Linked DNA regions of Nisaea sediminum. The protein of the gene in region 1 interacts with the protein of each later gene in a pairwise test. Links are inferred from orthologs where the notes say so. Each region holds a gene or a part of one and is shown on either strand. Other genes may lie near its edges.

Region 1 (15,247 bases):
GGCGTGAACGTGACCCTCGGCTTGCCCTTCATCCGGACCTCGCCGGATCATGGAACCGCGCTCGAGCTCGCCGGAACCGGAAAGGCCCATGCGGACAGTCTGATCGCCGCCCTCACCATGGCCGGCGAGATGGCAGAGGCGCGGGCCCGCGCATGACCGATCCGGTGATCCAGGCGATCGAGGCTCTTCCGCCGCTGCGCGACGTGATCGCCCGCTACCAGCTCTCGGCCAAGAAGTCCCTCGGCCAGAACTTCCTGTTCGATCTGAACCTGACACGGCGCATCGCCCGATCGGCGGGCAACCTCGCCAACGGAACCTGTATCGAGGTCGGGCCGGGCCCCGGCGGCCTGACCCGCGCCCTGCTGCTGGAAGGCGCCCGCAAGGTGATCGCCATCGAACGCGACCGCCGGGCGATCGAGGCCATTCAGGACCTTGTGGAGGCGGCGGACGGCCGGCTGGAGATCATCGAGGCTGACGCGCTCGATGTCGATCTCGCGAGCCTCGGGGAAGCCCCCCGGCGCGTGGTCGCGAACCTGCCCTACAATGTCGGCACGCCGATGCTGCTGTCCTGGCTGAAGCGGGCCGAGGCATTCGAGAGCTTCACACTGATGTTCCAGAAGGAAGTGGCCGAGCGGATCGCGGCCTCACCCGGAACCGAGCACTACGGCCGGCTCAGCATCGCGGCCCGCTGGCGGGCGGAGATCTTCCCGCTCTTCGACATCCCGCCGCGTGCCTTCACGCCGCCGCCGAAGGTCACCTCCCAGGTGATCCAGCTCCGCCCCCGCGCCGTCCCGCTTGCCGAAGCCGATCCGGACGTGCTGGAAAAAATCACCGCCGCCGCCTTCTCCCAGCGCCGCAAGATGCTGCGCGCCTCGCTGAAGAGTTTCGGCGGGGCCGAGTTCCTCGAAGCCGCCGCGATCGATCCGACGGCGCGGCCGGAAACGCTTTCCGTAGAGCAGTTCTGCGCCCTCGCGCGGGCAGCCGCACGAAAGTAGGCTTCCAAACGAAACGGGGCGGCTCACGCCGCCCCGCTCTCTCAAAACATCGCTTGGTCCCTCAGGACGGAATCAGCCGGTTCCACCAGCCGCCACGGCGCGGTTTGTCCTCGCTCGGCTTGTCGTCGACATTGACCACAGTCGCGCCCGCGCTTTCCGCGGGGCTGACCGGGGCCGGCTCCTCGACCTTGTCCGCACCGCTGCCGGACGATACCGGTTGCGGCGCGCTTTCGGCGGCCACTGCGGCTTCCGGCGCAGCCTCCTCGGACGGAGCCGCAGGCTCGGTGGTGGCGGTTTCCGGTTCGGCCTTGGGTTCGGTCTTCTTCGCACGGCTGCGGCGGCGCGGTTTCGGAGCAGGCTCCTCTTCCTTCGTTTCCGCACTGTCGGTAGCGGCGCCCGCCTCTTCGGTGGCCGGAGCTTCAGCATCGGCCTCGGCCGCCTTCTTGCGACGGGTCCGCGGCTTGCGCTTGGGCTTCGTTTCTTCCGCCTGGGTCTCTTCAGGCTGCTCTTCCGGAGCCGGAGCCGCCTCGGCGGTCACTGTCTCTTCCGCAGGCGCCGCGCTTTCACCGGAGTCATCGTCGGTTGCCGCAGCCTGATCGGCCGGCTGCTCGGCGCCGTCCGCATTATCCTGCGCAGTCGCACCTTCCTCGCCATTGCCGCGCCGCGAGCGACGCCGTCCGCCGCGCTTGCCGCGCCGGCGGCGCTTCTTGGCGCCGTCTTCGTCCTCGCCGCCTGCGGGAGCGTTCTCACCGCCAGCGGCCTCAGCCGCGGCGTCTTCACCGGCCTCGGCTTCCTCGGAGACGCTGTCACCCTGGTCCTGCTGCTCCGAGGCGCGCTTGTCACCGCCACGGCGGCGGCGGCGGCGGGAACGCTTGGAACGACGCTCGTCGTCCCGCTCCTCGGAGACCTCGTCCTCGTCCTCGTCATCGTGGACAACCGGTGCGGCCGTGATCGGCGCCGCGAGGTCGAGCTTTTCGCTGGCCGGTTTCGGGATCATCCGCTCGATCCGCATGTCCGGCGGAATCAGACTTTCGTCGGCCTCGAGGAAGACCCGGAAGCCGTAGCGCTGCTCGATCGCCGCCAGCGCGTCCCGCTTCTTGTTCAGAATGTAGAAACCGACCTCGGACGGCACGAAGACCGCGATCTCGTTCGATTTCTGCTTGATGCCCTCTTCCTCGATCGCGCGCAGGACATGCAGCGCCGTCGAGTCCGTCGATCGGACGCGGCCGCTTCCGCTGCACTGCGAGCAAACCTGGGTCGAGGCCTCGAACACGCTCGGACGCAGCCGCTGACGCGACAATTCCATCAGACCGAAATGACTGATCCGGCCGAGCTGGATGCGCGCCCGGTCATTCTTCATCGCCTCTTTCATGCGACGTTCGACGGCGTGCTGGTTGCGCGACTCGTCCATGTCGATGAAGTCGATGACGACCAGGCCCGCCATATCGCGCAGCCGGAGCTGGCGGGCGACCTCGTCGGCGGCCTCGAGGTTGGTCTTGAGCGCCGTTTCCTCGATATTCCGCTCGCGCGTGGCGCGGCCCGAGTTGACGTCGATGGCGACCAGCGCCTCGGTCTGGTTCATCACCAGATAGCCGCCGGACTTCAGCTGCACGACCGGATTGTGGATCGCGTCGAGCTGGCCTTCGATCTGGTAACGGTGGAACAGCGGAACCGTCTGTTCCTTGTAGGGCTGCACCCGCTTGGCATGGCTCGGCACCAGCGTGCGCATGAAGTCCTTGGCGATCCGATAGCCGTCCTCGCCCTCGACCAGCACTTCGCCGATGTCGCTCGTATAGAGATCACGGATCGAACGCTTGATCAGGTTCGCTTCCTCGTGGATCAGGCACGGGGCCGACGAGGTCAGCGTCTTCTCGCGGATCTGGCTCCAGAGCCGGAGCAGATATTCGTAATCGCGCTTGATCTCGGTCTTGGTCCGCTGGCTGCCAGCCGTGCGAACGATGACCGCCATGCCTTCCGGCACGTCCAGCCCCTCGACCACCTGCTTCAGGCGCTTGCGGTCGGCGATATTGGTGATCTTACGGGACACCCCTCCGCCCCGCGCCGTGTTCGGCATCAGCACGCAATAGCGGCCGGCGAGCGAGAGATATGTCGTGAGGGCCGCACCCTTGTTGCCTCGCTCCTCCTTGACGACCTGAACCAGCATGATCTGACGCCGGGTCACGACTTCCTGGATCTTGTAGCGCCGGGAGAGGTTCTTGCGCGGACGGTCGTCCTCGGCATCGTCGGTATCGTCGCCGCCGACGCTTTCCGGCGGCGGTGCCGGCGGAGCGTCTTCGTCATCGTCGTCGCCGGCTGCGTCGACCGGCATGTCCGGAACCTCGACCGCACTCTCTTCGGACGGATCCTCGGCAGGCGCGCCACCCTCCCGCTCCTCGGCAAGCAGGGCTTCACGGTCCTCTACCGGGATCCGGTAATAATCGGGATGGATTTCGCTGAAGGCCAGAAAACCGTGACGGTTTCCACCGTATTCAACGAAGGCTGCCTGCAGCGAAGGCTCTACCCGGGTAACCCGGGCGAGATAGATGTTTCCCTTAAGCTGCTTGCGGGACTCCGTCTCGAAGTCGAAGTCTTCGACACGATTGCCACTGAGAAGGACCACCCGGGTCTCTTCCTCTTGGGTGGCATCGATCAACATGCGTTTTGACATTAAAAGGTGACTCCTGGGCCACGCGGGTCGCGCGCCGCATCGCGAGATTCACTCTCCCGACCGATATCGGCGCCGCGTTCGCGGGCATGTTCTGTGAGGGCGAAACGTGCTGGGGAGCAAGTGAGGCTCCGGCATCGCGTTTCCGTTCGGTGGTCGAGATCCCGACCGTCCGGCCCAGTCCGTCATCCTCGCGCCCGCCGTCACCCGGCAATGCCGCAACGCGGCACCGAGAAGGAACGGACAGATTTGAGCGAGTGTGGGTCACGGTCGGAACAGGTCCCGTTGTGTAGAATAAGGCGCAATCCCGCGCCAAAAGGGGAGCCTCATCGCCGCGTTTCCGAAGTGTTTGAGGCGGAAATCCGCGCTGACCGCAACGGTCCAGCACACGCGTAACATAGTCACTTTGTATTTTCGGAACAATCATTTCCTGCAGGCACGGCAAAATTCATGTGACGCTCAAAAACCATGCTGCAATTGTCTGATACACTGGGATATTATTGCAATCTCGATCATCCGCCGCTAAAAATAGTGGGAATTGCGGCATCGACGCTCCGCGGCAGCGACGCGTCAACCGGGTGTAGCTCGTGATACAACGCCTGTTCATCCTTCTGACGCTCCTGCTCGGTGCCCTTGCGGCGCCGCAGCACGCTATGGCCGTCGACGGAGCGGTACGGGACATCCGAATCGGCCAGCATCCGGACAAGATCCGCTTCGTGATGGATCTCTCGCAGGATCTGGATTTCACCGTCTTCAGCCTCGCCGACCCCTATCGCGTGGTGATCGATCTGCCGGAAGTCGATTTCGAGCCTGGCGCAAATCCCGATTCACGCCGTCCGGCGGAGATCAAAGGGTTCCGGTTCGGCCTGTTTCGCCCCGGAACCTCGCGGCTGGTGATCGACACGGCGAAGCCGTTCTCCGTCGCCTCCGCCTTCAGGCTGCCGGCCAAAGAGGGCTACGGACCCAGGATCGTGATCGATCTGAAGCCGACGACCCGGGCCGCCTTCCTTGAGGAGTCTCAGAAGTCGGTCGCCGCATTCCAGGCGAAGAGACAACCGCGACTCATGGCGCCGGAGCCTGCCGTGCCGCCGCTGCTGACACGGCCGCCGCGCTCGGTGAACGAGAAGATCATCGTCGCCATCGATGCGGGCCATGGCGGCGTCGATCCCGGCGCCATCGGCGTTTCCGGCATCTACGAGAAGGAAATCGTGCTGAACGCCGCTCGCGTGCTGAAGAGCGAGCTGGAGCGGACCGGACGCTACGAGGTGATTCTGACGCGCGACCGCGACGTCTTCCTGCAACTGCGCGAACGTATCGCCGTCGCCCGCCGCGAAGGCGCCGACCTGTTCCTCTCGCTGCACGCGGATTCCATCCCGAACCGAAATCTTCGGGGCGCCTCCGTCTATACCCTGTCGGAAAACGCCTCGGACAAGGAAGCGGACCTCCTGGCGAAGAACGAGAACAAGTCGGACATCATCGCCGGCATGGATTTCGGCACAGAGACGCCGGAAGTCACCAGCATCCTGATCGATCTCGCCCAGCGCGAGACGATGAACCATTCGGCCCGCTTCGCAGGCATGCTGGTGCGCGAGATGCGCGGCGAGGTCAAACTGCTGAAGACGGCCCACCGGTTCGCCGGATTCGCCGTGCTGAAGGCGCCCGACATCCCGTCGGTTCTGATCGAACTCGGCTTTCTCTCGAACAATCACGACGAGAAGCTGTTGCGCTCGAACGCGCATCTGACACGCGTCGCCGCCGCTTTACGGCGGGCCATCGACGACTATTTCGATCTTGTTCAGTCGGCCGCCCGCGCCAATTGAACAAGATCGCGTGTTCGGGCTTTATGATGGGCACCATCTACATGACATCGCGCACAATCATGACACATTGATCGTGATAATGTACGCGCGTCCCGCCGCCCCATAGCGGCTCAACCGGAGACTCTGACCTCACTCATGCGCTGGGTACTGATCCTTTTCTCGACCGTTCTGCTCGGCGGCCTTGTCGCGGTCGGCGGCGTGCTCTGGGGCCTGCACCATTTCGGACGCGGGCTGCCGGACTACAAGCAGCTGGCGGATTACGAGCCTCCGGTGATGACCCGCGTGCATGCCGGCGACGGCCGCCTGCTCAGCGAATATGCCCGTCAGCGCCGGGTCTTCGTGCCGATCGAGGCAATGCCCCGGCGCGTGATCAAGGCGTTCCTCTCCGCCGAGGACAAGAATTTCTACAGCCATCCGGGGATCGACTTCTTCGGCCTCGCCAAGGCGATGATCGACAACGTTCGCAACCTTGCGCAGAACCGCCGGCCGCGCGGCGCCTCCACGATCACCCAGCAGGTGGCGAAGAATTTCCTTCTGACCAACGAGGTCTCGATCGAGCGGAAGGCGAAGGAAGCGATCCTGGCGCTCCGCATCGAGCGGGCGATCAGCAAGGACCGGATCCTCGAACTTTATCTGAACGAGATCTATCTCGGCCTGCGCTCCTACGGTGTGGCAGCCGCCGCGCTGAACTATTTCGACAAGAGCCTGGACGAACTGACGATCGCGGAGAGCGCCTATCTCGCCGCCCTCCCGAAAGCGCCGAACAACTATCATCCGGTGCGTCAGCACGATGCCGCCCTCGTCCGCCGCAACTGGGTGATCGGACAGATGGCGGAGAACGGCTTCATCAGCGTCGCGGATGCCGAGCGGGCGAAGGCCGAACCGCTGACGATCCATGAGCGCTCCGTCACCGAGGTTGCCGAAGCGGATTACTTCGCCGAGGAAGTCCGGCGCTGGCTCGTCGACCGTTTCGGCGAGGATGGACTTTACGAAGGCGGTCTTTCGGTGCGGACAACGCTCGACCCGAAACTGCAGCGCATCGCCGACGAAGCCCTGCAGTGGGGGTTGATGCATTACGACCGGCGGCACGGCTGGCGCGGCGCGCTCGGCAAGATCGACATCGTTGCCGGCTGGGGCGATGCGCTCGACGCTTTCGCCGTTCCCCCGACCGCGCCGGCGGAGTGGCAAAAGGCGCTCGCGCTGATCGTCGAGGACAAACGCGTGCAGGTCGGCTTCCCGGACGGCTCGTTCGGCGAGATTCCACTTGCCGAACTGACCTGGGCCCGTCCCTGGCGGGAAGAGCAGCGCCTCGGCCCGAGCGTCAGGAAAGCGTCCGATGTGCTTCAGCCGGGTGACGTGATCTTCGTCGAGCCGATCGAGAAGGACGACGACGGCACCCCCTACCCGGACGGAACCTTCACCCTGAGACAGATCCCGAATGTCGACGGCGGTATTGTCGCGATGGATCCCCATACCGGGCGCGTTCTGGCCCTCTCCGGCGGCTGGAGCTTCAAGGAGAGCCAGTTCAACCGGGCGACCCAGGCCAACCGGCAGCCGGGCTCCTCCTTCAAGCCCTTCGTCTATCTCGCGGCGCTCGAGAACGGCTTCACCCCAGCCACCCGCATCCTCGACGCGCCTTTCGTAATCGATCAGGGCCCCGGCCTCGGCAAGTGGAAGCCGGCCAACTACACGAAGGAATTCTACGGTCCGAGCCCGATGCGCCTCGGCATCGAGAAATCGCGCAACCTGATGACCGTGCGGCTGGCCCAGACCATCGGCATGGATCTGATCACCGACTATGCCCGCCGTTTCGGCATCGACGACAACATGCCGAAACACCTCTCCATGGCGCTCGGCGCCGGCGAGACCACCCTGCTGAAGATGACCACCGCCTATTCGATGCTGGTCAATGGCGGCAAGCGCGTGGTGCCGAGCCTGATCGACCGTGTTCAGGACCGTAACGGCCGGACGATCTACCACCACGATACCCGCGAGTGCGCCGGCTGCGTCGCCGCGCGCTGGCGCGGCGAGCCCGCGCCGACCATTCCGGACACCCGCGAGCAGGTCGCCGACCCGGCCTCCGCCTATCAGATGGTCAGCATGCTCGAGGGCGTGGTCCAGCGCGGCACCGGCCGGCGGATATCGACCATCGGCAAGCCGCTCGCCGGCAAGACCGGAACGACCAACGACAATATCGACACCTGGTTTGTCGGGTTCACGCCCGATCTCGCGGTCGGCGCCTTCGTCGGGTTCGACCAGCCGAAGACCCTCGGCCCGCGCGACACCGGCTCCAATGTCGCCGCCCCGGTCTTCAAGAAATTCATGGAGGAGGCGCTGGTCGACAAGCCGTCGATCCCGTTCCGGATCCCGCCGGGCGTCCGCAACGTCCGGATCAATGTCGCGACCGGCGCGCTGGCCCAACCGGGCGACAGGGACGTCATGGTCGAAGCCTTCAAGGCCGGCACCGAGCCGACCGGCGAGAGCGAGATCGTGTTCGGCGGCGACGCGGCCGGCTGGGACGCCCAGGGCCCCGGCAACACCGCGCCGGTTGCGGGACGCGGCTCCGGGCTTTATTAAGAGCGCCCACGGATTTTCCAACCCATCGAGGGAGTGCGTCGGCAATGCGTGCCGAGATCACCGCGACCGCCGAAGAGATCAAGCAGTCGATCGAGCTGCTGAGGAGGCATCTTTGACTGGGATGCCGCCCATGTCCGCCTTTCCGAGCTGAACGCCCTCGTCGAGGACCAGAGCCTCTGGGACGATGCAGAGCGCGCGCAGAAACTGATGCGCGAGCGCACCCAGCTCGAGAAGAGTCTGAACGACGTCAAGCAGCTCGAACAAGACCTCGCAGACGCGCTGGAACTAATCGAGCTCGGCGAGATGGAAGAGGATCAGGGTGTCGTCGACGAGGCCGAGAAGTCCCTCTTCGCGCTGAAGGAGATCTGCGAGAAGCGCCAGATCGAAAGCCTGCTCTCCGGCGAGGCCGACGGTTTCGACTGCTATCTCGAAGTTCATGCCGGTGCCGGCGGCACGGAGGCGCAGGACTGGGCCTCGATGCTGCTGCGCATGTACACCCGCTGGTGCGACGCGCACGGCTACAAGGTCGACTGGCTGGAAGAGAGCGCCGGCGAAGAAGCCGGTATCAAATCCGCGACGATCAAGGTCAACGGCCACAACGCCTATGGCTGGCTGAAGACCGAGAGCGGCGTCCACCGCCTGGTGCGGATCTCGCCCTATGACAGCGCCGCGCGCCGTCATACCAGCTTCTCCAGCGTCTGGGTCTATCCGGTGATCGACGACAGCATCGACATCGTGATCGAGGAAAAAGACCTGCGCGTCGACACCTACCGCGCCTCGGGCGCCGGCGGTCAGCACGTCAACCGGACGGACAGCGCGGTCCGCATTACCCACATCCCGACCAACATCGTCGTGCAGTGCCAGAACGACCGCTCGCAGCACCGCAACCGCGCGACCGCGATGGACATGCTCCGCGCCCGCCTCTACGAGGCGGAGCTGCAGCGCCGAGAGGAAGAGGCGAACGCGGTCGAGGCCACCAAGTCCGATATCGGCTGGGGCCACCAGATCCGTTCCTACGTCCTGCAGCCCTACCAGATGGTGAAGGACCTCCGCACCAGCGTGGAGACCTCGGCGACGGGAGCCGTGCTCGACGGCGATATCGATCTGTTCCTGGAGGCATCGCTGGCGCAGAAACTCGGGGACGGCGACAAGGCCAAGGCGGCGGGATAATCCGTGTTCCCATGCGTCATCCCGATGAAAATCGGGATCCACTGCAGCAGATGTTGTTTCCGAGAGTGGATCCCGGCCTTCGCCGGGATGACGGCACGAGGAGATCCCGCATGAGCGCATTTTTCGAGGAACTGGACTACCGCCCCACACCGATCGGCCCCGTCAGCCTCCGCCGTCGGCGCGAGCTCAGGCTCGATGTCGATGTCTTCGAGATCATGCTCGGCGACGAACACCTGATGTCGAGCCTGTTCACGGCATCTGAGATCGCTCTCGCCAACCTCGGGATTGCAGCACTCGACGGTGTTGGCCTGGAGGTTCTGGTCGGCGGCCTCGGACTTGGCTACACGGCCGAAGCCGTTCTTGCGCACGACAGGGTCGGAGCGCTCGTCGTGGTCGACTATCTGGAAGCGGTCATCGACTGGCACCGCACCGGCCTCGTGCCAATGGGCACCGCCTTGGCGGATGACCCGCGCTGCCGCCTGGTCGAGGCGGATTTCTTCGCCGGTGCGGCCAGTGAGACCGGCTTCGATCCCGAAACACCCGGTCGCAAGTTTGACGCCATCCTGCTCGACATAGACCATTCGCCGGAAGCGCTGCTCGACGCGCGCAGCGCAAGCTTCTACGGATCGGACGGTTTGAGGGCGCTGGCCACCCATCTGAAGCCCGGCGGCATCTTTGGCCTCTGGTCAGACGACAGGACCGATCCCGCTTTCACCGAGCGGCTTTCAGGCGTGTTCTCGGAGGCCTCGGCGGAACCCGTGACATTCCACAACCCGCTGCAGGACCGCCCCTTCACGCAGACGGTCTATCTGGCACGGCGCGACTAGCACCGGTCCATCAGACCAAGCGACCGGAAGATGCGGCAAGTTCTCCCGTAGCTACCCGCTAACTCCCTTTTAAATAATAATTTATATGAATTTATCTATGAAAAATTGAGTTTTGCTCCTGTATGGGTCAAGATCGAAGTCAGTATTGGACTGATTTCTTACAGAAACCGGGGGATAACGATGAGTTCACTTCATCGGGTGGTTCTTTTTGCGTTTCTCGTCGGTGGAACGTCTACGAGTCCGGCATCTGCAAAAGACTGCATGGAAGCATCGGATGCTCCGATCCCGGATGTCGAAATCCAGTCGTTCGACAAAGCCCCGCCGGAGGTTGCGCAGTGGTTGGGGCATTTCAAAGGGGCATGGTATTCGCGGGGCGAAGTGGCGCTCTGCCAACGCCTCATCATTTACCGTATTGACGCGAAAGAGAACGGTGAAGACTACGCTGTACGGACGAAATACTCCCATGGCGTCTATCCGGCATGGAGAATTGCCGAGCCGAATGTTTACGATTGGCATGGAAAACTAAACGACCGCGGCGAACTGACGCTCAAATGGAAGACTGAGACTGGGTGGTCGCGAATTGCGACCTATCGCATACAAGACGCGAACTCACTCAGCGGAACCTTCGCATGGGGCAAGGGTGATGAACCGCACAATGGCTGGAGCATAGTCAACACCGCCCCAACGAATCTCATGCGACAAGATTAGGCAGGCGGCAATTTCCGCCGGTCAATTGTCGCCTTTCGCCTTCCCTATCGGGGTCACATTCGCATCCGGACCGCTTGGCACCTCGTCGGCTCGGTCGTCGTCCTCCACATCCACTGTCCGCTGCAGCCGCAGGTACGACCGGTAGCTGAAGGGCAGCGAGACCAGATATGCGAACAGCAGCGCGGCGAAGAACTGCCAGGGTGCACTGACCAGCCAGGCGACGCAGAGGCCGAAGACGATCAGCAGCGGCAATACCAGCTTCTGCGGGACGCGGGCGCCCTTGAAGCTGTAGGTCGGAATCTGCGAGACCATGAGCAGACCGACGACGACCTGCCAGATGGCGAGGAAATGCGGCTGGTGCAGGAAGGTGAAATCCGCCTCGAAACTGAGGATCAGCGGCAGCAGGCCAAGGCCGGCCGCGGCCGGCGCCGGCACGCCGGTGAAGAAGCGGTAGGTGAAGGGCGGCAGGGTCGGGTCGTCCGTCTTGGTGTTGAAGCGCGCGAGCCTGAGCGCCATGCAGGTCGAGAAGAACAGCGCCGCCATCCAGCCGAAGCTCTTCAGATCGTGGGTCGACCATAGGAAGAGGATCAGCGCCGGCGAAACGCCGAAGCTGATGAAGTCACCTAGAGAGTCCAACTCGGCGCCGAACTTGCTCTGGCCTTTCAGCAGACGCGCCATGCTGCCGTCGAGCGTATCCAGGATCGCCGCGACCGCGATCGCGCCGACCGCCAGCGTCCATTGCTCGTTGAGCGCGAAGCGGACGCCCGAGAGGCCGGCGCAGAGCGCCATGACCGTGATCATGTTCGGGATCAGCTTGCTGATCGAAATCACCGGAAGCCGGCGCCGTTTGGCCCTGATCATCGTCTCGTGTCCGTTTCCCGTTGCCGTGTCCGCAGATTGCTCAGCGGACCTCGCCCCTGCGTGCCGCCTCCGTCGCATTGAGGTCGGCGATCACCGTTTCGCCGGCCACCGCGCGCTGTCCGACCGTCACCAGCGGATTGACGCCTTCCGGCAGGTAGACGTCCACCCGGCTGCCGAAGCGGATCAAGCCGAAACGCTCGCCGGCGCGCACCGGCTGGCCTTCCTGAAGGTAACAGATGATGCGGCGGGCAACCAAACCGGCGATCTGCACGAAGGCGACCTTGCGTCCGTCCTTCATCTCGACCGCGACCAGCTGGCGCTCGTTCTCCTCGCTCGCCTTGTCGAAGGCGGCATTGACGAACTTGCCCGGGACATAGGCGAGCTTTGCGACCTCGCCGTCGACCGGGATCCGGTTCACGTGGCAGTCGAAGACGTTCATGAAGACGGAGACCCGGCACATCGGCTTGTCGCCCATCTCGAGCTGCTTCGGCGGCGGCGCGTCGACGATCATCTGCACCACGCCGTCGGCGGGTGTGATCACCAGCCCCTCGCGCACCGGCGTCACCCGGTCCGGGTTGCGGAAGAAATAGACGCACCAGAGCGTCAGCATCACGCCGACGAAGCCGAGCGGCTCCCAGACCGCATAGAGCAGCAGCGTCAGGACCGCGAAGGCGGCGATAAAGGGATACCCCTCGCGCGCAACGGGGACCAGAACGCCTTTCAGAACGCCGTCGTCCTGCTGATTCAACATAGCTTGTCCGTCCGAATGAGTTGAAGGCGGCTTAGTTCAGGGCCGGCAGACCGAAGACCTGGCCCGGATAGATCAGGTCCGGATCGCGGATCTGGTCGCTGTTCGCCTGATAGATCTCGGTATAGCGGAAACCGGAGCCGTAGACCCGGCTCGCGATCCGCCAGAGATTGTTGCCGGGCTGTATAATGACAACGGAATCCTGAGGCAATCCCGTGAACGGGACCGCACGCACGAAAGGCAGCTCGATCCGCGCCAGAACCTGTCCGCCCTCGGAGACCTGATCGACGCGGACCTGGTGGGTTCCAGCTTCGATACTCCGCTCCGGCTTGACCGACCAGTTGCCGGCAGAGTCGGACTTGCCACGCGCCGCGAGCTCGTTGTCGACATAGACCTGGACATCCGAGTCCGCCGACGTCTTGCCGCTGAAGACCACTGCGCCCTTTTCGTCATAGTCGATCACATCAAGCGAGACGCCGGGTTTGGCGCCCGCACCCTCAGTCGCGCTCTTCTCCGGGAAGGACTGCGCAGCCGGCTTGGGCGCCGGATCGGCATTGGCGACTTTCGCCGGCGCTTCGGCCGCCGGAGCGGGCGCCTGCAGGATCTTCGTCGGCTTGCTCGGAGCCTGCTCGCGCGGCACGACCATCGCGAGCGGCTTCTGCGTCTCCGTATTGTCCCGGCCGGCGATGTCCTTGCCCTTCTCCGGGATCACGACGACGACGGCATTGCCGGACTTCGTCGCTTCCTTGTCGCCTTCGCCCGGCGTCTCGAGCGTCAGGACGCTGCTCCCGGAGGGCAGCTTCTCTTCCGGCAGGAAGACCCAGTCACCCTTGTCGTCCGCCTTGACCTCGCCGATCCGCTTGTCGCCGTCCATGATCCGGACTGTCGCATTCGGCAACGCTTTGCCGGCGATGACCGTGTTGCCTTCCGGATCGACGCGGACGACGTCGAAACTCGGCTGCGAGAGATCGGGCTTGTCGTCACCGCTTTCGGCAGCAGCGACCGGTGCTTCCACAGTAGCGGGAGCGGGCGCCTCGGTACTGGGAGCAGGGGCCGGTGCGGGAGCTGCTTTCGGTGCCGCCGCTGTCTCGACAGGAACCGGCCTGACATCTTCTTCCGATGTCAGGTAGAACAGCCCGCCAGCCATAGCCAACACCAGGACTCCGGCGGCGCCAATGATGTATGGCTTACTCAGCATGTTCTCGGGGCTCCAATACGCGCTCGGTCGACAATAAACCCTTACAAACCCGCGCGCAATGCAGGCGGAACCGCCCTTTTTAGCCGCTTGACCGGACCCGGGCGGGGTGGGATAGACGAGCGCATGAGCGAGAAAAAATCCATCTGCGTATTCTGCGGTTCCTCCGGCAAGGTCGACCAGGCCTACCGCGATGCCGCGACCAAGTTCGGCACCCTGATCGGCGAGCGCGGCTACAACCTCGTCTATGGCGGCGGGCGTGTCGGTCTCATGGGCCTGACGGCCGATGCCGCGCTGGCGGCCGGCGCCGCCGTGACCGGTGTGATCCCGAAGTTCCTCGAGGATTACGAGGTCGGGCATCAGGGCCTGAACGAACTGATCATCACCGACAACATGCATGACCGCAAAAGGATCATGTACGAGAAGGCCGACGCGTTCGTAATCCTTCCGGGGGGCCTCGGGACCATGGACGAGACCTTCGAGGTGATCACCTGGACCCAGCTCGGCCTGTCGAAGAAGCCGGTGGTCCTCGCCAATGTGAACGGCTTCTGGGATCCGCTGGTCGCGCTCGTCGACCATTTCGTCGCCACGAATTTCGCCAAGCCGGAAAACCGCAACTTCATCCAGGTCGCGGATACGCTCGAGGGCGTGTTCCCGTTCGTCACGGAAGCGCCGGTCACCCACGGCAAGGTCGAATCCAAATGGGTCTGACGGCCTGATTTTGATTATTCGTCCGCAACGTCACGAGGTCAGTGCCGCGCGCGCATCTTGCATTGCCGCGCCCACCTGATATTTTGCCGCCCGCTGCTCACAAGATTCCATCCACAAAGGAGCCAGGAAGATGGCCAAGATCAAGGTCAAGAATCCTATCGTCGAGCTCGACGGCGACGAGATGACGCGGATCATCTGGAAGATGATCAAGGAAAAGCTCATCCTCCCGTACCTCGATGTCGATCTCAAATACTACGACCTCGGCATGGAAAAGCGCGACGAGACGGATGACCAGATCACCATCGACTCCGCGAATGCGATCAAGAAATACGGCGTCGGCGTCAAGTGCGCGACCATCACGCCGGACGAGGCCCGGGTCGAGGAATTCGGCCTGAAGAAGATGTGGCGCTCGCCGAACGGCACGATCCGCAACATCCTTGGCGGCACCGTGTTCCGTCAGCCGATCATCTGCGACAACGTCCCGCGCCTGGTTCCGGGCTGGACCCAGCCGATCGTCATCGGCCGCCATGCCTTCGGCGACCAGTACCGCGCCACCGACATGGTGGTGAAGGGCCCGGGCAAACTGACCATGACCTTCCAGCCGGCCGACGGCAGCCCAGCGATCACCCACGAGGTGTTCGACTTCCCGGGCGGCGGTGTCGCCATGTCCATGTACAACCTCGACGATTCCATCCGCGGTTTCGCCCGGGCCTGCATGAACTACGGCCTCGATCTCGGCTGGCCGGTCTATCTCTCGACCAAGAACACCATCCTCAAGGCCTATGACGGCCGCTTCAAGGACCTGTTCCAGGAAGTCTTCGAGGAGGAGTTCGCGGACAAGTTCAAGGCCAAGGGCATCATCTACGAACACCGCCTGATCGACGACATGGTCGCGGCCGCGATGAAGTGGTCCGGCGGCTTTGTCTGGGCCTGCAAGAACTACGACGGCGACGTGCAGTCCGATACCGTG
Region 2 (15,135 bases), on another replicon or contig:
GCCGGCGGCGCTGACGCTGTTCCTGGTGCTTCTGAGCGCTGTTCCCTTGGGCATCCCTGGCTATGCGCAGGTCGCACCCTCTCTCACGCTCATGTCGGTCTTCTACTGGGTCGTCTATCGCCCGGACCTGATGCCGGCGGCGCTGGTCTTCGTGACCGGGCTCGCGGAGGATCTGGTGAACGGATATCCGCTCGGCCTCACCGCCATCGTCTTCCTCGCCGTTTACGGGGTTACCGGCACCCAGCGTCAAACCTTCGTCGGCAAGCCGTTCTTCATCGTCTGGGGCGGTTTCGTGCTGATCTCCTTCGGGGCGTTCGCGCTCGGCTGGATCCTGATGTCGGTCTTCTCCCTCGCCTGGATCTTCCCGGACACGGTGATGTTCCGTTTCGCCCTGACCGCGGCGCTGTTCCCGGCGGCGGCCTGGATCTTCGTTCGCGTTCACCGCTATCTGGTGCGATGATGAGCCGATGAAGAATCCCAAAGATCAGGATACAAAGCGGGCCTTTACGCGCCGCTCTCTGATCCTCGGGGCCGGTCAACTCGGCCTTGTCGGGGCCCTCGGCGCGCGCCTCTATTATCTCCAGGTCGTCGAGGCGGACCGCTACCGGACGCTGTCGGAGGAGAACCAGTTCAACCTCGAGCTGCTGCCTCCGACCCGCGGGCTGATCCTGGACCGTAACGGGATCGAAATCGCCTCCAACGAGGATAATTTCCGCGTCGACCTTGTCCCGGAGCAGACCAACGACGTCCGCGCCACGATCGAGGCGCTGCGCCAGATCGTTCATGTCGACGAATGGAACATCAAGCGCGTGTTGAAAGAAGTCTCGCGCAAGCGCAGCTTCGTGCCCGTGACCGTGGTCGAAAACCTGACGCGCGAGGATATCAGCCGCGTCGCGGTCAACGCGCCCTATCTTCCGGGCGTGAGGATCGAGGAGGGGCGCTCGCGCCATTACCCGTTCGGCTCCAAGGCGGTGAATGTGACCGGCTATGTCGCCGCGGTCTCCGACAGCGAGCTTACCGGGGACCCGGTGCTGGAGCTCCCGGATTTCCGGATCGGCAAGAGCGGGATCGAGAAACTCTTCGACGAGCGGATGCGCGGCGCGGCCGGTCGCCGCCAGGTCGAGGTCAACGCGCTTGGCCGGATCATCCGCAAGCTGCCGGGCGACGATGGCCAGCCGGGACAGAATATCCAGCTCACCCTGGACATGGACCTGCAGACCTACGCGCATGGAAGGCTCGAGATCGGCACCTCCGAGCGGGTCCCGATCGCGGATATCAGGGTGCAGGAAGCGCTTGCCCGCTCCGGCGTGCCGAAACGTTATCTGGAGAACGAGGACGGTACGGTCTTCCTCGACAAGGACGGCAACATCGTGCCGGGCGAGAGCGGCGGTGCGGTGGTGATGGACGTCCATACCGGCGAGATCCATGCGCTCGCTTCGACGCCGGGTTTCGATCCGAACAATTTCAACAAGGGGCTGAGCGCGCGCGACTGGGAGGACCTGCTCTCCAATCCGCGCCATCCGCTGACCAACAAGGCGATCGCAGGCACCTACCCGCCCGGCTCGACCTTCAAGATGATCGTGGCGCTGGCGGCGCTCGAGGCCGGGGTCGCGGGTCCGGAAACCCGGGTCTTCTGCAACGGTCATATGGATCTCGGCAATGCCCGTTTCCATTGCTGGAAGCGCTGGGGACACGGCCACATGGACGTCATCACGGCTCTGGAGCAGAGCTGCGACGTCTATTTCTACGAGGTGGCGAAGCGCGTCGGCATCGACCGGATCGCGGAAATGGCACGCCGGTTCGGGCTCGGGGAAAGCCTCGCCATCGAGCTGCCGGGCGAGCGCGGCGGTCTGATCCCGACCCGCGAATGGAAGCTCGCGGTGATGGGCGAGCGCTGGCAGAAAGGTGAAACCCTGGTTACCGGCATCGGCCAGGGCTTCGTGCTGACAACACCGCTGCAACTCGCCGTCATGACGGCGCGCATGGTCAATGGCGGCTATGCCGTGACGCCGTCGCTGGTGCGCAAGCCGGACGGGGCGATCCAGGAACCGCCGAAGGTGAATGTGTCGCGCACGCATCTGTCTCTTGTGCTCGAAGGCATGCGTCGCGTCGTCAACGGCCAGCGCGGTACGGCGCGGACCGCAAAGGTTCCGGGCGCGGATTTCGAGGTTGGCGGCAAGACCGGCACGTCCCAGGTGCGCCGGATCACCAAGGCGGAGCGCGCCGCAGGCGTGATCGACAACGAGGATCTTCCCTGGCACCGGCGCGACCACGGTCTTTTCGTCGGCTATGCGCCCGTGGCGGCGCCGCGCTACGCGGTCGCCGTCGTGCTGGAACATGGCGGGGGGAGCAAATATGCGGTTCCGGTCGCCCGCGACATCCTCGCCAAGGCGATGGAGCGGGACGGACTGAAATCCTCCGAGGCCGATCCGGTGAGCATTCTGCCGGATGGCGAACAGACGGAGCGGGGGTAAGCCATGTCGATCGGAATGCCGTCGAGTTCCCTCAATCCGCCCGAGCTTACGCTCGGTACCAAGCTGCAGCAGATCAACTGGGGGCTGATCCTGCTTCTGGTCCTGATCTCTTCGGTCGGCTTCGCGATGCTCTATTCCGCCGCCAACGGCAGCTGGACGCCCTGGGCCGTGCGCCAGGCGATCCGTTTCGGCATCGGTCTGGTCATCACACTCGGCATCGCGCTGATCGACATCCGCTTTCTGCTGCGCTGGGCCTACCTGTTCTACTTCATCACTCTCGGCCTGCTCGGCGTGGTCGAGATCGCGGGCGAGATCGGCATGGGCGCGCAGCGCTGGATCGATGTCGGGTTCTTCCGCCTGCAGCCCTCGGAACTGATGAAGCTGGCTCTGGTGCTGGCCCTGGCGCGCTACTTCCATCACCTGACCTTCGAGGAGGTCGGGCGCATCCGCAGCCTGTTCGCGCCGCTTTTCCTGGTGTTCGCGCCGGCCATCCTGGTGCTGCGCCAGCCCGATCTCGGCACCGCGGGCATGATCATCCTCGGCGGCGGCGCGATCTTCTTCCTGGCCGGCGTGCGGATGTGGAAATTCATCACTGTGCTGGTGCTCGGGCTCTCCGCGATCCCGGTCGGCTGGCAGTTCCTGCACAATTACCAGAAGAACCGGATCCTCACCTTCATCAACCCCGAGAACGATCCGCTCGGCGCCGGCTATCACATCCTGCAGTCGAAGATCGCCCTCGGTTCCGGCGGGCTGTTCGGCAAGGGCTTTCTGCAGGGCTCGCAGAGCCATCTGAACTTCCTGCCGGAGAAACAGACCGACTTCATCTTCACCATGCTGGCCGAGGAGATGGGACTGGCGGGGGCGATGTTCCTGCTGCTGCTCTATGTGCTGGCGCTCGGCTACGGTTTTGCCATTGCGCTGCGCAGCTCGAGCCAGTTCGGCCGCCTGCTGGCGCTCGGAACCACGACGACGCTGTTCCTCTACGTCTTCATCAATATCGCGATGGTCATGGGGCTGATCCCGGTGGTGGGCGTTCCGCTGCCGCTGATCTCCTACGGCGGCACCGCGATGCTGACGGCGATGATCGGTTTCGGGCTGATTATCAACTGCTACGTTCACAAGGATGTCGAAATCGGCCGTCAGGGGCTGGACGATCACCACCGCTGAAGCGTGGCTGAGGCTTTTCGAAAGTCGTTCCGATAGACTTTTAGACGATTTTTGAAGTAAACTTCGCGTGTTCGAGTTCTGCGCGCGGCTTTCTCCCGCCGAATCGCGCGGTCCGGCAAACCGGGTGAGTGCTGCAAGTGGACCAGATTGAACGCAAGAGTTTGAAGATCCTCGCCGACTCGACGCGGGAAAGCCATGGCGAGAGCGATCTGACGCGCAATCTCGAGGCCGCCGCCGAGACGGGCAACCGCGAACATTACGATCGCGCTAAGGACTCTTTCGAGGCCCTGCCGGCGGAACAGAAGCGCACGATCGGCGCCGGCGCCGTCGTGCAGGCCGAGACGGTGAAAATCGAACTCAAGCGCGCGAAAGCCGCGACCAAGGCAGCACCGAAGCGCGACGAGCCACAAGAGGTCAGCATGGACTGGCTTCTGGGAAAGACTGAGGCCCCGGCGAAGAAATTGCCGCAGACCGAAGCGAAATACCGCGAGCGAAAGAAAACCGAGCCGACCAAACAGGCGCCGCTGCCGGACGATGAGTCCGGAAACTGGAACTGGCAGGCCTTGCCGGACGATCCGCTGATGCCGAAGAAGAAGAAGGATCCGCTGCAGGAGCTGCGAGAGCAGATGCTCGGCCCCGATCAGGGCCACACTTGGCGCCGCTCGCTTCCGTCCGGCGAATAGCCGAAACAACCGCCTTCACCGATTTGTCGCTTTGGCCCGCACCGGGGGTTCGATAGAGTCGTCCTGCAACTCATGCAGGGGAACGGCCATGATCTTCCCAATCCGCCTGTTGACGGCGTTTGCACTCTGCCTCTCACTGAGCCTTGCCTCCCAAAACGCGCGGTCCGACTCCACCGACCTGGTGGTCCTGACCGTGAGCGGTCTGGTCTCGAAGCCGAACCGGGGTCCCTCGGAACCGTTCGGCGATGCCTTCCTGAACGCCCTCGAGGAGCGTTTCGAAAAGGCGCGCAGCTTCACCTGGGGCGAGCTGGAGGCCCTCCCACAGGTAGAGCTGGAACTCCGCTATCCGAATTGGCCGCGCGCGGTCCGCTTTCGCGGCCCGGCGCTGGAGGCCGTGCTCGAGAGCGCCGGCGCGGGGGGAAGCAGCGTGCTGGTGCAGGCGCTCGACGGCTACGCCCCCGGCTTCGAGCGGGCCGCCGTGCGAAAGGCCGGAATGGTGCTCGCGCTGGAGGCGGACGGCAAACCGATCCCGCTCGGCGGCCGCGGCCCGCTCTGGCTCGTCTTCGAGCCGGGCGCACTCGACGGCGGCAAGGCCGTCGAGGATGACGCGGGTCTGGTCTGGGCGGTGTTCCACATCAAGGTGACCAACGGAGAATAGGCGCCGACGCACCCGTTTCGCCGCATTCCGGAAACCTGTCGAAAAACAGTCACCGAAGGCTTGCAATCCGGAACGGGCTCCGGTATCAATCCGCTCCTTCGACGGGCGGGCGCATAGCTCAGTTGGTAGAGCAGCTGACTCTTAATCAGCGGGTCCAAGGTTCGAGTCCTTGTGCGCCCACCACTTTCCGCCTTGATATTGAAGCGTTTTTCCGCTCCGCGCGGTAAGCTCGACAGGGCGCTCCGGCAAGCTTTCACAATCTCACTCCGACAAACGTGCGCTGTCTGTTCTCAGCGCGCGACGCTTATTGCCAGCATCCCTAGTCGGCTGTCGGCTGCGACGGGTACAGCGCTCAAGCGTCTTGAAGTTGTTGAAGAAGTGCTTAGGAGCTTATCCTTCTCGCCGGGCAACCAAGTACCTCGAATTCCAACGCGATCGGGTGCGTGCCCTGAATGCTGCCGGAACGGGCCAGCAAGACCCGAGGGCGAAGAGGAGGGACTTCCATGTCGAACACGCGCGAAACCCAGGAAAATCAACCCTGGAACGGCCCCCGCTGGGCCACCAGCAGGCATAATTTCGATCCGGCCATCGCGGTTCCGCCCCGCCCGGTCGAGCTGCACGACCTGACGCTGCGCGACGGCGAGGAATCCGCAGATCTCGCGTTCACCACGGCTGACAAGGTGAGGATCGCGGAGGCTCTGGCCCGCCTTGGGATCAGGCGCACCGAGATCTTCCTGACGGTGCCAGGCTGGCAGGAGGTCATCCGCGAGATCATGCGCCGGGATCTCGGCATGGATTTCTGGGTCACGTGGCAGCCGGGACGGGTCGAGAAGGCGCTCGAGCTCGGCGTGCGCCATGTCATGGTCTGGTACCATATCGGCGACGAGATGCAGCGGCATGTCTTCAAGACCAGCCGCGAGGCGCAGTTCGAAAAGATGGTGCAGGAGGTTCGCGCGGCGCGTGCGGCGGGCTGTATCGTGAACCTCTTCATGCCGGAAACGACCCGCGCCGATCTCGAGCACATCACGATGGCCGCCAAGGCGGCGGAGGCGGAAGGCGCCGAATATATCACCGTCGTCGACAGCCAGGGGATAGCCCGGCCCGCCGCGATCCGCTTTCTGGTCAGCCATCTCAAGCAACAGACGGGCCTCAAGGTCGAGGTTCATTGCCACAACGATTTCGGTCTCGCGGTCGCCAATGTGCTCGGCGGATATGAGGGCGGCGCCGACGTGCTCCAGGTCTCGATCAACGGGATCGGCTATCGCGCCGGCAACGCCTCCATGGAGACTGTCGCGGCGGCACTCAAGATGATCTACGGCGCCGAGACGGGGCTCCAGCTGGACCGGTTGCCGGAAGTCTGCCAGCTCGTCGAGAGCATCAGCGGCCTGCCGATCGACTATTACAAGCCGATCGTCGGCCGAGGCGCGTTCCGCTACGAGCAATGGCGCGCCATCACCGAATTCACGAATGCAAACGAACGCCGTTTCGCGTTCCCGTTCGAGCCGGAAGTCGTCGGCCGCACCGCGGAGCTGGTCATCGGCAAGTGGAGCGATTCCGGTGCCGTCGTCCAGAAGCTGGCGGAATACGGGCTCAAGGCGACGCCCGAGCAGGTCGGCCGCATTCTGACCCGGAGCCAGCGCGCCGGTGCCGCGCGCCACCGGCCGCTCGAGGATGGCGAGTTCCTGATCATCGCGGAGCAGGAAGGCGTCACCGACGCTGAAAACTGAAGCGTCTAAGGCCCGTCGACGCCGGCCGTCATAGTTTGTGAAGCTGTCAGGGTACGGGCCACTTTGTCCGTATTCGCGTGACGAAAATTTTTTTGCTGCCCCTGTTGAATCGGTCTCGAGTTGACCATTTCTCTTCCACGTCACGTGCATCCGAAAATGTCACGGACGCGGAGAGAGACCTGAAATGTTCGCACTCAAGAGGCTGACCGGCGTCGCGGCGGTCGTCGTCCTCGCCCAGGCCGGTTCGGCATTCGCCGCCGGAAAGAACCCGACGAAAATCACCAGTCAGCAAGCCTGCGAAACCGCGATCAAGGATACGCAGGAGGCCCGGGCCGGAAATCCCGTGCTCGGCCCGAAAGCGGCAAAGGCTTTTGACGGTATTATGGATCTGGCCGCCCAGCGTTGTCAGTCCGGCGAGTTTCAATATGCAGACGATCTGCTGGTGATCGCGCGCGGCATGGTCGCGTCGGAGTAATCCGGTTCGTATCTTTGTGCGCCGGACCGGGTAAAGCCGGTCCGGCGCGCGACGCCACCTGGGGCTACCCGTCTTCCGGCGGGGGCTCGCGCGTCCGCTCGAAATCGAGTACCGCCATCAGCATGTTGACGGTATCGCCGTCGTTCGACAGCGGCAGGAGCACGCGCTCGATGGAGTGGTAGTAGTCGTTTATCTTCCGGAAGGAATGATCGGAAAAGAGGGGACGCTTCTCGGTGGCGCAGAGCATGTACTCGCCGAGCACCTTGCTTCTGACGTCGCCGAAATCGATCTCGTCCATGTACATGCCGGTATAGTCGCTGCCGAACATATCCACGATCTTGGTGCCTGCGAGCCGGACTTTCAGCCGGATTTCCGGTCGCTCGACATCGACAAGGATCATGGAGGAGAGCAGTTTCGGCATCTCGACCGGATCGAAATCCGCACGGGCCGGCATGCGCCGGTCGCCCCGTTTGCCCTCCCACAGCCTGTAAGCCTCGCGCACGAGGGGAGATCTTACGTCTTCCAGCCGCTTCTCAGAGGCGATCATGCGTTGGCGCCATGTCTGATTGTACTGCGCAGAATACGTCAATCTAACATTGATAGCGGACGAATATTTCCTGTTTCGGTTTGAGGTTTTTCCGGCCGCGGGAGCCGGGCCCGCACGGGCCGCACTCATGAAACCGGGCCGCATCCCCTGATTTGCAGCGTCGCCTGTCCGTCCGGCAGGAAGACGACCGTCGAGGGCGCTTCTCCGACCATTGTAAGGATCAGGCCCGTGCCGGCGATCTCCAGTCCGTCAATCACCGTCTGGCTCCAGGCACCGTCCGTCAGCGTATCGTCGACATCGACCATGAAGATTACCCGGCGGCGCGCCTCCAGCGTACCGAACTGGATCGAAGCGGTCCGGTCTCCGTCTCGGACGGGTGAAAAACCACGCACCGCCTCCCGACCCTCGAGGATCTCGAACGGCTGGTAGACACTCGCGCCGGCGCCGCCCTCGGAGATGTCGAAGACAAGGCCGCCGGCGGAGCTTCGCAGATCGATCTGCAGGCCGAAATCGTGAAGGTCGCAGTCGCTCCGGTTCTCCACGACGATCAGGTCCACTGGTGAGGATTCCGTGAAGCTGACCGCGAGATCGGCAAGCACCGTCGACGGGGGCAGTAGCAATACTGCCTTGAAGAACGCGCGAAGAAACATGCAATCGATATAGAGCGGCTCCGGCCCGGCGCAACATTCGCGCTAGTCGGCTGCGCTCCAGTAAAAGCTCGTGTTCTTGAGGGCCGTCTCGAAACGTTCGATCGACGCGATGGCCGCATCGCCGCGCTTTACCGCGACAGCCGCGCTGACGGCTTCGAGGGCGGCGTTGAGGCTGGTCTTGGAGGGAAAGTAATGCGGATTCCTCGTGCCGACGAAGATCGCGGCATCGGCGATTCGCGTGAGAGGCGACGAGGGGCGGTCCGTCAGGATCGCGACCTTGGCACCGTTTCGCTTGGCATAATCCGCTGCCTCGATCGTCGGGCCAGCGTAGGGCGCCGAGCTGATTGCAAAAACTGCCTCTCCGGGGGCGATAGTCGCAATTCCGTCGGTTGCCGTCTGTCCGGCGATATTGACGAGTTCGAGCGCGGGCTGCGCCATTCGGCAGACATAATGAAAGGTCGCTGCGGTACCGAAAGTGGCTCCGGTGGCAATTATGTAGGTCTTCGGTGCCGCGGCGATCAGGGTTGCCACTTTTTCAACGCCGCGCACGAAACGTGGCTCGCTGAACTGTTCGAGTGCCGCGATACCGGCCGTGGCCGTGGCCCCGACCAGGCGGGCAATGCCGCCCTCTCGTGTCTGCTGCCGCAGGTCGGTCGCACGATCCCTGTACCGGCCGCCCGTCAGGGTTTCCCGGAATACATCGCGGAAGTCTTCATAGCTTTCGTATCCCATGCGGCGTGCCAGACGGAGCATGGTTGGCGGCGAGACCTTTGCCCGATCCGCGAAGCGTCGCATTGAACTGACCGCGACCGCGCCCGGATTTTCCATCACGGCTGCCGCCGCCCGCTGGAGGGTCGGACTCAATCCCGCCAGGGCTTCTGCAATCTCATTGATCAGATCGTCCATCCCGCGGCCTCGCGATGTGTAACGTTTGGAACAAAATATGAGATCACCGTTACAAGTATAGAGGAAAATCGCCCTATACCCGGCATTTGATGGGGAGCCGTTAAGATTGACAATCGAAACATTTGTTTCGTACCGTTTTCGCAACGCCGCGTGGGCTGTTCTGGGCTGGCGGCGACAAGAAAAACATCATGCCAAATGGCAGGGGCCGGATCGCGTCCGGTTCAGTGAGGCTAAGCGACAACAGGAGATTCTCAGATGAAGAAAGTTTTCATGCTTTCGGCTGCGGTGTTGATGGCATCCGCTGGCATTGCCACTGCCGCGCAATGCACGAACGACACCTGGAACAAGGTCATGAGCCGCGGCAAGATGGTGGTGGGCGTCAAGGCCGACTACAAGCCGTGGGGCTTCAGGGACGAGTCAGGCAATCTCGTCGGGATGGAAATCGACATGGCGAAAGCCGCCGCGGAAGCGATGGGCGTCGATGTCGAGCTGGTTCCGGTGCAGTCGTCGAACCGGATGCAGTTCCTTGAGCAGGGCAAGATCGATCTGATGATCGCAACCATGTCCGACCGGCCCGATCGGCGTAAGATCGTCGGTATCGTGCAGCCGAACTATTATACGTCCGGCACCAATATCATGGCGCCGAAGGCGCTCGGTCTGACCAAGTGGGAAGACCTGCGCGGCAAGCCGATCTGCGGGAAGCAGGGTGCCTTCTACAACAAGATTGTGACGGAGCGGTACGGTGCCAAGGTCATTGCCTTCACCGGCAACGCCGAGGCCAAGCAGGCTCTGCGCGACAAGAAATGCATCGCCTGGGTCTACGACGATTCCTCCATCGGCTCCGACCTGGCGTCCGGCAACTGGGACGATTTCGAGATGCCGTTGAGCTCCGAAGACGACAATCCATGGGGACTCGCTGTGCCGCTGGCCGAGAAGGATTGCATCTTTGGCAACTTCATGTCCGGTCTCAGCTACAACTGGCTGCAGAATGGCCAGCTGATCGAGTGGGAGAAGAAGTGGGGCATCAAGCCGACCTCCTTCCTCGCGGATAAGAAGGAGCGATTCAAGGACTGGATCGAATAGTAAGATTCTGATCTTCCTTTCGGAGGCGTCACCGCGTTGGCGCCTCCGTCAGCTATTGGACCGGATCGGATGATCGACTTCATTCGCCAGTTTTTCCTCGATCTCTACGAGGTGGCGCCGCGCTGGAACTTCATTTTCTTTCACGATCCGGTTCAATGGGAACGGGTCGTGGAGGGATTTTGGGTGACGCTCGAGCTCTCGGTCGCCTGCGTCATTTTCAGTGTGCTGATAGGCATCGTCGGAGCCTGGGCGCAGGGATCTCCAAACCGAGTCCTGCGCGCCGTGGTCCAAGGCTATATCCAGTTTTTCCGGAACACCCCGCCTTTCGTGCAGTTGCTGTTCTTCTATTTCGCGCTCGGGCAGTTCACGCCGACCTATTCGCCGGATGGCTGGCTTGAGGTTCCGGTCATCACCAATGTCGGCTGGGCGATCATTTCTCTCAGCTTTTTTGCGGGTGCCTTTAACGTGGAGATCTTCCGCTCAGGGATCGAGGCGGTTCCGGACTCGACCAAGGAAGCGGCGGAAGCACTCGGCTTCAATCGGTTGCAAACCTACATATACATCGTTTTTCCGCTCGCTTTCCGGGTCAGCCTGCCGGCCTTGAATAACAACCTGGTCAACTTGGTGAAGACCACGACGCAGGCTCTCGCGATTGCCGTTCCGGAGCTGCTCTACCAGTTCGTCGGGATCTGGAACGATTATCCCTCGGCGATGTATCCGTCGCTGACCATGGTGTTTCTGATTTATATCGGCCTCGTCGGCATCCTGGTCTTTTCCATGCACCGTTGGGAAAAGGCGATGCGCATTCCCGGGTACGGGCTGTGAACGCGCGCCGGATCCCAGGCGTTGCCGCTCCGGCCACGACCGATCTGCCGGTGCTTCTCCCGCTCGATCGGGCGAAAGCCCGTGGTCCGGACCCCTATTTGCTGACCCGGTGGCTCGCCGGTATTCCGCTATGGGTCCCGGTGCTGCTCGCATTCGTGAGCGGCCTCTGGCCGCTTGCCGCAGAGGCCGCGTTCAATACCACCGATGCGTTTCAAACCCTGTTCCGCTGGCTCTGGTTCCTGACGTCTAAGGGTTTTCTTTTCAACGTGCTGATCTCCTTCTTCGCAATGGCGATCGGGACAGCGCTCGGGGCGGTGCTGGGGTTGGCGCAGATCTCGCTCAATCCGGCGGTTCGGATTGCGGCGAAGTTCATCACTCAGGCGTTTCGCAATTCGCCTTGGCTCGTCCTGCTCTACATCGTTCTGCTCGCCTTTCCGTTTGAAATCGTGATTGGCGACATGATTATTCCGGTGCCGGACTGGATGAAGGCTGTGATCGGCCTCAGTCTGCCGGTCATGGCGAACATTTCCGAGATCGTTCGGGGCGCCGTGCAGTCGGTTCCGACGGCGCAGTGGGAGGCCTCAGAGTCTCTTGCTTTCACCCGCACGCAGACGCTCTGGCGCATCATCCTGCCGCAATGCTTCAAGCGGATGATCCCGCCCTGGATGAACTGGTACGCAATCCTGACTATGGCGACCCCGCTCTGCTCTCTGCTTGGCGTCGAGGAGTTGCTCACTCTGAGCCGGCAGGCCATGGAGTCCGCCGGCAACCAGCCGGAACTTCTGGTGCCGTTCTATGGCTTCGCGCTGCTCATTTTCTTTGCCTACTGCTATCCGATCGCCCGTCTTACGGTCCGCCTCGAGCGGCGGTTCGCGGTCAAGCTTTGAAGGAGGCCGATCTCATGACGACGGCGACGTGGACCCCCGACCAGCCGATGGTCAGCGCGAAGGATGTGTACAAGTCCTTCGGCGACGTTGAGGTGCTGAAAGGCATCTCCATGGACGTCATGAAAGGCGAATGCGTCTGCATCATCGGCCCCTCCGGTTCCGGGAAATCGACGTTCATCCGATGTATCAATGCACTCAACGATATCCAGAAAGGTTCGATCACGGTCGAGGGGCAGGAGGTCAACGATCCCTACCTGGACAAGCTGGAGCTGCGCAAGAAGGTCGGAATGGTGTTCCAGCAGTACAACCTGTTCCCGCACAAGACCGCCCTCGAAAACATTATGATGGCGCCTGTTCTGGTTCTGAAACAGGACAAGGACAAGGTTGAAGCGCTGGCCCGGGAGTTGATCCGAAAGGTGCGGCTCGAAGGCAAGGAAAATAGCTATCCGGGAGAACTTTCTGGCGGCCAGCAGCAGCGTGTCGCCATTGCCCGATCGCTTGCCATGTATCCTGATGTGATGTTGTTTGACGAGGTCACCGCGGCGCTCGACCCGGAGACAGTGAAAGAGGTGCTGGTTACGATCCGCGAACTGGCGGAGGAGGGCATGACCTGTATCCTCGTCACGCATGAGATGGGATTTGCCCGCGAGGTGGCGAACCACATCTATTTCACCGACCGGGGGATCATAGTCGAGCATGGCCCGCCCTCGACATTCTTCTCCGAGGCGAAGGACCCGCGCACGAAAGAGTTCCTGAGCCAGATTCTCTAGCGACTCAGGCCAACATCCCTGCCTCGGCTGCGATCGCGTCGGCGAGGAAATTCATCATCGCGGCGACGCGCTCGGTCTTCATCAGGTCGGGATGGGTCGCGACCCATAGATCGAACTCGATCCGGTCCGGGAAGTGCGGCGCCGGAACCAGGCTGGAGCTGTTGCGGGCGACGAAGGATGGCAGCATGGCGATACCAAGGCCGGCCTCCGCCAGCCGGGCGAGTGTAAGGAAACTGTCCGCCGACAGATGGACGGCGTCCCCGATGCGCCTGTCCTGCCAGTCCCTTACGACGGTGCGCGGTAAGCTGATGGCGAGCCAGCGGTGATCCTGCGGCTCTGCGCTGGGGTGGCTGGCGAGATAGTCGGGATGCGCGTAGACGGCGAGCCCCATGGAGCAGATCCGCCGTCCTGTGAGCCCCTCCGGCTGGGCCGATGTCGGGCGCAGGGTGATTTCCGCCTCCGGACGCGCCATGTCGACATGGCGGTTCGAGACCACCAGATCGACGCTGAGCTTCGGATGCAGCCGGGCGAGGTCGCCGAGGATCCGAGGCAGGATCAGGTCGGCGACGGAGTCGGTCGTGGTTAGCCTGACGGTGCCTTCCAGCCCTTTGCCGAGAGTCGGGATGACCCGTTCGATGCGCCGGGCCGTACGCCCCATGCTTTCGATGGCAGCGAGCATTTCCCGCATTTCTGTTTTTACCCGGTAACCGCCGGGCGGGCGTTCGAACAGGGTGAGACCGATATCCTTCTCGAACGAGGTGATGCGGCGCAGGACGGTCGCGTGATTGACGCCGAGCGCGCGGGCGGCGGCGGAGAGCGATCCGCGCTCCGCCACCGCGAGAACAAATTGAAGATCGTCCCAACGGATATTGTGCATCATCGCACACTTTTCGGTGAAGTTTTAGGGAATGTACAGAAATTTGCGCGGCGATAGCCTATAAGAACAATCAATCATAAATGTCTGAAACGGGAGAGTGATCATGCGGAAAGTCTCTATCGCGTTGGCCGGAGCGGCCGTCGTCGCGACGCTTGCCGGCACGTCGGCCTTCGCGGACGGCCATCTCGAGAAGGCCATCGAGGCGCGCAATGCTCAGATGAAGCTCTATTCGTGGAACCTCGGCATGCTTGGCGGCATGGCCAAAGGTACGGTCGAGTACGATGCGGCGAAGGCCAGTGCCGCGGCGTCGAATCTCGCGGCCCTCTCTGCGATGAGCTCGCAGGGCATGTGGCCGGAAGGTTCCGACAGTTTCGCGATGGAAGGCAAGACCCGGGCGATGCCGGAGATCTGGACGACCTATCCGGCGATTTCCGAGAAGGGCGCGGCCCTCAAGGACGCCGCCGCGAAACTGGCAGAGGTCGCCGGCAATGGACTGGACGCCCTCAAGGGCGGTGTCGGCGATGTCGGCAAGGCCTGCGGCGATTGCCACAAGCAGTTCCGTATGCCGAAGTAAGCGCGTCCGGATGTCTCCGGAGCCGGAGATCCGGCTCCGCCGGAATTGAGGAGCTCGTCTATTGGCCGGTCGAATGCGTGGAGCGCTGCTTGGAGCCGCCGCCCTTGGTGTACTCGGAGTTGCGGCGGCCTGGTTTATCTCCGCGCCGGCTCGGATCGATGCGGACGACCTGCCGGCACAGGCCGGAGATCCGGAGAGGGGTGCGGCCTTGTTTGCGGTCGGCGGGTGCGTCTCGTGTCATGCGCTCGAAGGTGCCAAGGGTGCGGATCGGCTTGTGCTTGCGGGCGGCCGGGCCTTCAGGACCGATTTCGGAACCTTCCGTGCACCGAACATCTCGCCCGATCCGGAGGCCGGTATCGGGCGCTGGGAGGCGGTCGATTTCGTCAATGCGATGAAATTCGGCACGGCGCCGGACGGAAGCCATTTCTATCCCGCCTTTCCCTATACGTCCTATGCGAGGATGAGGGACGAGGATCTGCTCGACCTCTGGGCCTATCTGAGGATTCTGCCGGCGAGCGGCCGTGCGAACGAACCGCATGAGATCGGTTTTCCGTTCTCGGTTCGCCGCGCTGTCGGCTTCTGGAAACTGCTCTATCTCGATTCCGGTCCGGTCATTCCGGTCGATGCGGAGCTCGAGCGTGGGCGCTATCTCGTCGAGGGGCCGGGGCATTGCGGAGAATGTCATACGCCGCGCACGGCGATCGGCGGCCCGGACCTCGCGCGATGGCTCGGCGGCGGTCCTAATCCGGACGGTGAGGGGACAATCCCGAACCTGACCCCGGCAGGGAAGACGATATCGTCATGGTCCGAAGCCGATATCGCCGAATATCTG

What was found.
Region 2: the proteins of IG122_RS20545 (region 1) and mrdA interact in binary tests that used the Escherichia coli proteins (3 or more experiments, as listed by UniProt). The link is inferred for Nisaea sediminum from one-to-one orthologs.

The regions. Positions count from the first base shown.
Region 1 is NZ_JACZCQ010000011.1:63,029-78,275, forward strand. What follows is about bases 5,273-8,336. They hold IG122_RS20545 (penicillin-binding protein 1A), read left to right. Parts: upstream 5,273-5,615; coding sequence 5,616-8,057; downstream 8,058-8,336. Other genes in these bases: IG122_RS20540 (N-acetylmuramoyl-L-alanine amidase), read left to right, coding at 5,273-5,480. In the rest of the region: 4-hydroxythreonine-4-phosphate dehydrogenase PdxA, read left to right, coding at 1-156; 16S rRNA (adenine(1518)-N(6)/adenine(1519)-N(6))-dimethyltransferase RsmA, read left to right, coding at 153-995; IG122_RS20535 (Rne/Rng family ribonuclease), read right to left, coding at 1,057-3,663; more of IG122_RS20540, read left to right, coding at 4,248-5,272; IG122_RS20555 (spermine/spermidine synthase domain-containing protein), read left to right, coding at 9,338-10,054; IG122_RS20560 (hypothetical protein), read left to right, coding at 10,235-10,762; IG122_RS20565 (CDP-alcohol phosphatidyltransferase family protein), read right to left, coding at 10,784-11,623; IG122_RS20570 (phosphatidylserine decarboxylase), read right to left, coding at 11,664-12,374; IG122_RS20575 (LysM peptidoglycan-binding domain-containing protein), read right to left, coding at 12,406-13,569; IG122_RS20580 (LOG family protein), read left to right, coding at 13,693-14,277; IG122_RS20585 (NADP-dependent isocitrate dehydrogenase), read left to right, coding at 14,408-15,247. UniProt on the Escherichia coli protein: Cell wall formation. Synthesis of cross-linked peptidoglycan from the lipid intermediates.
Region 2 is NZ_JACZCQ010000003.1:485,552-500,686, reverse strand. What follows is about bases 19-2,970. They hold mrdA (penicillin-binding protein 2), read left to right. Parts: upstream 19-467; coding sequence 468-2,474; downstream 2,475-2,970. Other genes in these bases: rodA (rod shape-determining protein RodA), read left to right, coding at 2,478-2,970; mreD (rod shape-determining protein MreD), read left to right, coding at 19-460. In the rest of the region: more of mreD, read left to right, coding at 1-18; more of rodA, read left to right, coding at 2,971-3,641; IG122_RS07445 (hypothetical protein), read left to right, coding at 3,779-4,324; IG122_RS07440 (hypothetical protein), read left to right, coding at 4,413-4,982; IG122_RS07430 (LeuA family protein), read left to right, coding at 5,486-6,709; IG122_RS07425 (hypothetical protein), read left to right, coding at 6,894-7,184; IG122_RS07420 (PAS domain-containing protein), read right to left, coding at 7,249-7,731; IG122_RS07415 (hypothetical protein), read right to left, coding at 7,857-8,381; IG122_RS07410 (MurR/RpiR family transcriptional regulator), read right to left, coding at 8,424-9,287; IG122_RS07405 (transporter substrate-binding domain-containing protein), read left to right, coding at 9,543-10,370; IG122_RS07400 (amino acid ABC transporter permease), read left to right, coding at 10,440-11,195; IG122_RS07395 (amino acid ABC transporter permease), read left to right, coding at 11,192-12,082; IG122_RS07390 (amino acid ABC transporter ATP-binding protein), read left to right, coding at 12,097-12,852; IG122_RS07385 (LysR family transcriptional regulator), read right to left, coding at 12,857-13,732; IG122_RS07380 (c-type cytochrome), read left to right, coding at 13,833-14,303; IG122_RS07375 (cytochrome c), read left to right, coding at 14,377-15,135. UniProt on the Escherichia coli protein: Catalyzes cross-linking of the peptidoglycan cell wall. Responsible for the determination of the rod shape of the cell. Is probably required for lateral peptidoglycan synthesis and maintenance of the correct diameter during lateral and centripetal growth.